2 regions of the Mesorhizobium sp. ISC11 genome follow, and region 2 is predicted to be linked to the other one. Evidence: predicted binding sites of a transcription regulator. Region 2 holds the regulator's gene; the other holds the start of a gene.
The links. The regulator LexA, encoded in region 2, represses DNA repair genes until DNA is damaged. The targets are predictions, from matches to a motif close to TGTTCNNNNTGTGTTCNG.
Positions count from the first base shown of each region.

Region 1 (3,207 bases), 3.0 Mb from region 2:
GGCAAGCCCGGCGCGGACATCGAAACCCTGATGGAAGAAGCGCGACAGGATGTCGTCCAGCATGGCGCGCTCGCCGCCGAACAGATGGGTGCAGCCGGTGACGTCGAGAAACAGGCCGTCTGCCCCGTCCAGCGCCACCAGCGGGGTGTAGCGGTCGCACCAGTCGGCGAGGCCTTCGAGCAGGCGGCGATCGGCTTCCGGATCGGCCTCGACGACGTCGATCGACGGATGCATGGCGCGCGCATCGGCGATGCCCATGTCGCGCTTCAGGTGCAGCGCCTCAGCCCGCTCGTCGAGGGCCGAGATGCGCTGTGCGTTGCGGTCGCGATGGCTGATCACGAGCGGCGGGTGAGAGGGGTGATCCGACGGCCGGGAACGCCAGGACCGCCCCAGACGCTGGCGCAGGATCCTTTCCGCCGCCAGATAGGGAAACCATAGGGACAGGATTCTTTGGCCGGTTTCTTTCCCCACCTGCTCCTTCGTCGCCCGCTCTTTCGTCGAATGCGCGTTCATCGGGGTTCCACTCCAGTGTGAATTGTCCAGGCAGGGCCGTGCGGCTCTTGCCGATGGTGAGGGTGAAGGCGGGGCGGCCGATCGAGCCGGCCAGCGGCCCGGCGATGGTGTCGCGCGGCACCGCCGGCGCCGAGGCGACGATGAGGCGGACGGGTGCCGCCGTCGGTTCGGGCCCAGCCGCCTGCCGCAGCAGGAACACCGGCCGGCCGGCCGCTTGCGCCCTTGCATGCAGCCGGCGTGTCGCGGTCAGGTCAAGCCGCTGCGGATTGCCGCGGATTTCCAGGATGACGGCGGCGAGCGCCGTCATCCGGGCCGCCTCCTCGGCGACCCACAGCGCATCGACGAGCCTTGGCGCCTCGGAAAACAGCAATTGCTCCGGCTCGATGCCGAACGAGGCGTGAAGCCCCCTGGCATAGGGAAAGCCGGCCTCGCGAAAAATCTCCGATGTGCCGATCCACAGCACCGGCAGCCCCGGCGTTTGCTTGAGGATCAGGCTGGTGAGCGACAAAGCGAAGCCGGCGACGGCCCCGGCATCGCGGGTTTCAAGCCCATGGATTTCGCTCAGGGCGGCCTTCGGCAGCCCGCCGCTCAGGGCGGCATCGAGGCGCCCGACGCCGATAGGCAGGAACGCATCCGGCAACGCCGCGGCAATGCCACGCCGGACGATTGTGAGATCAGTGTTGACGTCAGCATCAAAGGGTGCGGCTGCCGGCGCAGCCAAGCGCTCGGGCAGCGTTCCCTCGATTTTCGCGATCTGGCGGCGCAGGGCAAAAACAGTCTCCCGCGCCACGGCGGTCATCGCCATGACGGTCAGCTTCCACTCACAATTGTTCCTGTTATGTTCTTATAGATTCCAGAGCGCATCCCAAGAGTCAAGCAGAGTCATGGGGAATTTATTCCTCTCTGTAGGGATGGCGCAGGCGCATCGGCCCGTTCATTTGCCGATTCCGGTGCGAAAGCCTATATGCCGGGATCAAAGGACAAAGCATGGCCCGCATCTACAAGACCCGCACCTGGCACGACGAACTCTCGCCCTCGATGGACGAAATGGAGTTCCTGGCGCTGGAGGCGTACGCCCATCTGCCGGAGGATTTTCGCAAACTGACCGGCGAGATCGTCATCCAGATCGCCGAGTTCCCGACCGACGAAATCATGGACGATCTGTCGCTGGAAACGCCATTCGACCTGCTCGGCCTGTTCGAGGGACGCGGCATCGCCGAGCGCTGGAACCCGCAGACCGGCGAAGGCCCGAACCGCATCACGCTCTACCGCCGCGCCATCCTCGATTACTGGTCCGAGAACGAAGAGACGCTGGGCGACATCGTCACCCACGTGCTGATCCACGAGATCGGCCACCATTTCGGCCTGTCGGACGAAGATATGGAGAAGATCGAAGAGGCGGCGGAGTAGGGTGCGCTGATATTCGGGTGATGCCGGCCTGCAAATGATGGCTTCCTGCGCTTCCCCGCTCTACCGCGTCGCGGTAGAACTGTGCTCACGTACCCAAAAGTACGCTCCGCTCCGGTTCTCGGAAACCACCATTTTCGACTCGGCCTGACCTGAATCTCAACACACCCTGCGTCGGAGCTTTTCAAATCTACCAGTCACTCAGCTTGGTATCGGGCCCGTATTCCTGACCGTCGATATCCTTGACCACGGCCTGGCCGCAACGCATCGCTTTGGCCTTCTTGTCGTAGGCATAGGTCGGCGAGCCGAACAGATGCCAGCCCTTGTTCAGCGCCGCTGTCACCTTGTGGCAGAAGCTGGCATCGTCCGGAGCGGACAGAAAGCGGTAGAGTTTCATTGTTCAATTCCTGTCGTGAGTAGCTGTAGCCCGCTCGCATCCATCGAGCATTTATGACCCGATGGCGGCTGCCTTCGCCAGCAGTTTTTCGGCCTGCGCCAGGTGCAGCCGTTCGACCATCCTGCCGTTCAGCGCGATCACACCCTTGCCGGCATTCTCGGCGAGCGCGAAGGCTTCCTTCACCGAGCGTGCCTCGGCCACCGCTTCCGTGGACGGCACGAAGGCGCGGTTCGCGGCTTCGATCTGGGCCGGGTGGATGAGGCTCTTGCCGTCGAACCCCATGGCCGCGGCTTCCGCGCATTCATGGGCGAAGGCGTCGAGGTCGCGAAAATCGTTGGAGACGCCGTCGAGCATGTCGATGCCGCCGGCGCGTGCGGCCAGCACCATCTGCATCAGCCATGGCACGAGATAGCGCCTGTCAGGCGTCGCCAGAATGCCGGTCTCCTTGACCAGATCATTCGTTCCGGCAACGAAACAATTGAGCCGCGAGGCCGGATCGCGGCCAAGTTCGGCGATGGCGCCGATGTTGAGCAGCGCCTTGGGCGTCTCGATCATCGCCCATAGTTTCACGCTGTCGGGGGTAAAATTGTCGTCAAGCACGTCGCCGGCCTCGAGCAGGTCGCGCGGCGTGTCGACCTTGGGCAGAAGGATGCCGTCGGGTTCGCAGCTTGCGGCAGCCAGCAGGTCGTCGGCGCCCCATTCGCCTGATATCGCATTGATGCGCACGATCATCTCGCAGCGTCTCTCGGAATGGCCGGCGAAAATGCCGGCCAGTTTTTCGCGGGCGGCGATCTTGTCGGCCGGAGCGACGGCGTCTTCCAGGTCGATGATGATGGCATCGCAGGCAAGCTGCGCGATCTTGGCCAAGGCCTTGTCGCTGGAGGCCGGGA
Region 1 is NZ_JAVSPW010000001.1:4,774,199-4,777,405, forward strand. Features, by position in the region: gene RPF88_RS23150 (DUF6504 family protein) at 1-339, opposite strand, end outside; gene RPF88_RS23155 (ImuA family protein) at 281-1,318, opposite strand; gene RPF88_RS23160 (metallopeptidase family protein) at 1,501-1,923, shown strand; gene RPF88_RS23165 (DUF1737 domain-containing protein) at 2,111-2,317, opposite strand; gene RPF88_RS23170 (HpcH/HpaI aldolase/citrate lyase family protein) at 2,369-3,207, opposite strand, start outside.
Region 1: the regulator LexA is predicted to act here: its motif matches at 1,342-1,359, upstream of RPF88_RS23155 (ImuA family protein).

Region 2 (3,207 bases):
AATTCCTGCTGGCGGCAATTGGTCTGGCCATGACCTCGATCATCGCCGGCAGCGCCACGACGCTGTTTGCCATCTGGCATTTTCAGCGTGTGTCGCCGCTCAGCCTGTTCGCCAATCTCGCGGTTATGCCGATCGTCACCGTCGTCATGTTCCTGGCCGTCGCCAGCGCGCTGCTGATGCCTTTCGGATTGGATTGGCCAGCTCTCTACCTGATGGGCAAGGGCCTGACGATGATGATCGCCATATCGGGCTGGATCTCCGAGCGTTCGCCTGTCGATGGGGTCGGGCTGATTTCGCAACAGTCGGTCCTGCTGGTGGCCATTGCCCTGGTCATCGCGACGATGGCGACGACATGGCTGCGGCTCGCGGCTCTGCCATTCGCGTTGGCAGGCTTGCTGACCGTCTCGGATACGCGCACGCCCGATGTGCTGATCTCGGAAGACGCCCGGCTGGTGGCGTTGCCGATCGGTGGCGGTGAGCTTGCCGTTAGCCGGCAACGGCCGAACGAATTCACCGTCGACAACTGGAAACGCGCGCTGACATCGGAAACCATCGTCGTTCCGGAAGTGTTCGACAACAGGGATGGGCAATTCGACGTCGCGGATGCCGTTGAGCTACCGCCGGGATCGCCGTTCTATTGCTCCTCAGGCGTTTGCGTGGCCAGGCACATGTCCGGTGCGATCATTGCCTATGTCGAGGACCGCAAGGACACCTGGAAAGCCTGCGGCTTCGCCGAGCTGATCGTCGTCAACGACGCCACCGCCTATGACGCCTGTCATAACCAACTGGTTCTCGTCATCACCAAGCGGCAACTGGCTCGCAAAGGCAGTGCCGCGGTCTTCTTCGATCGCCAATCGGCGACCACGCCGGCGACGATCAGCTTCGCGGTGGACAGCCCATATCGGCCCTGGCACACGCAACGCAAATACTCTCGCGAGGCGAGGGGGCTGGCACCCTTCAAGAAACCCGAGAAGCCAGTGGTCAACCCACAGCCGTCTCAGTAGCGACGGATCAGGCCGACGAGCTTGCCTTGCACCTTGACCCTGTCCGGCCCGAAAATCCGTGTCTCATAGGCTGGATTGGCGGCTTCGAGGGCAATCGAGGCGCCCTTGCGGCGGAACCGCTTCAGCGTCGCTTCCTCTTCATCGACCAGCGCCACGATGATCTCGCCGGGGCTGGCCGTGTCGGCGTTACGGATGATAACGGTGTCGCCGTCGAAGATGCCGGCCTCGATCATCGAATCGCCCTTGACCTCCAGTGCATAGTGCGCGCCGCCCATGATCATGTCCGGCGGCACCGAAATCGAATGCGTCTGATGTTGGATGGCATCGATCGGCACGCCGGCGGCGATGCGACCCATGACCGGGATCGAAACGGCAGAGACCGCATCGTCGTCATTGCCGGGCGAAGGCATCCGCGAAGGCGCCGGCTTGATCTGCCGGCCAAGAGCACCACCCTGACCAAGACTGCCCTGGATGACGCTTGGCGAAAACTTCTTTGCCGCATTGAGGCCTGGCGCGATGGAGTCCGGCAGCCGCAGCACTTCCAGCGCGCGGGCCCGATTGGGCAGCCGGCGGATAAAGCCGCGCTCCTCAAGGGCCGTGATCAGCCGATGAATCCCGGATTTGGAGGCAAGGTCGAGCGCCTCCTTCATCTCGTCGAAGGATGGCGGAATGCCGCTCTCCTTCAGGCGTTCATGGATGAACATCAGCAGTTCATGTTGCTTGCGTGTCAGCATGGCGGCCCCCAGGTTCCCTGAAACCAGAATCGAAAAACAAACCCAGAACAAACACTATCTGTTCCAGTTGTGTTCTGCAACCGTTTAAAGTTTAATGAATTTGTTAAGGCTGCTGAAATTATTTGGCGCTTGCCAGCGGGTTACGATCGACGGGCGCCACCTTCGGCAATGCGCCTGCTCACATTGAAATTGTTATGGTTAATGACCTGTGGCTTATCCCCTACCAAAGCTTGGCATTATCTGTCGATCGACCTCGACAAGGGGCGATTGCAACCTTCGGGACGTTCGTTGGCCGTGAACGAAACGGAGCCAAAACGCCAACGTCAGTTGGGCATTTTGGCTGGAAATTCAGCTCTCCGTCATTTGCCAGGCAGTGAGGGCAGCGACGGCGGATCGCCGGGATCGGTGCGTCAGGTAACGGCTTCCTTGACGGCGAAACGCTGGTCCTTCCATGCACCCGTGCGCAGAATGTCTTCCAGAACCTCAACCGCCAGCCACACATCCTTGTAGCTGACATAGAGCGGCGTGAAGCCGAAACGGATGGTCGACGGTGCGCGGAAGTCACCGATCACCCCGCGCTCGATCAGCGCCCGCATGATTTGATAGCCATGGTCGTGAAGGAACGACACCTGGCTGCCGCGCCTGGTCGCGTCGCGGGTAGTCTCCAGCGTGAGACCGTAGGCGCCGCACTTGGCTTCGACGAGCTGGATGAACAGTTCTGTCTGCGCGACGCTCTTCTTTCGCAATGCCGCCATGTCGACGTCGCTCCAGATGGCAAGCGCGCCTTTGAGCGCCCGCATCGACAGGACCGGTTGCGTACCGCACAGAAAACGGCGGATGCCGGTGCCGGCAACATAACCCCGTTCGAAGGCAAAGGGCCGCGCATGGCCCCACCAGCCGCTGAGCGGCTGGCTGATATCGCCGTGGTGGCGCTGCGCGGCATAGATGAAGGCCGGCGCGCCCGGACCGCCGTTGAGGTACTTGTACGTGCAGCCGACAGCGAAATCGGCATTTGCCTGATCGAGCTCGACGGGCAGGGCGCCGGCGGTGTGGCAGAGATCCCAGACGATCAACGCTCCGGCCGTATGAGCCCTGCGCGTCAGCGCCGCCATGTCGCGCAGTTCACCCGATTTGTAATTGACGTGGTTGACCAGCACCACCGCGACGTTTTCGTCGATCAGCTCTTCGATGGTCGGCGCGTCGACACCCGCGAGGCGCAGCAGGACGCCATCCCGGGTCGAGGCCACGCCTTCGGCGATGTACAGGTCGGTGGGGAAACTGTCACCTTCGGCGACGATGGCTGACCGGCCGGGCCGCATCTCCATCGCTGCGTGCAGCACCTTGTAGATGTTGGTCGATGTCGTGTCGCAGACAACGGTCTGGCCGGCCGCGGCTCCTATCAGGCGTCCGAGTTGGTCGCCGAGTTCGATCGGCATCTCGAACCATCCGGCCGTGTTCCAGGCTCGGAT
Region 2 is NZ_JAVSPW010000001.1:1,801,775-1,804,981, reverse strand. Features, by position in the region: gene RPF88_RS09000 (ComEC/Rec2 family competence protein) at 1-1,004, shown strand, start outside; gene lexA (transcriptional repressor LexA) at 998-1,738, opposite strand; gene kynU (kynureninase) at 2,149-3,207, opposite strand, start outside.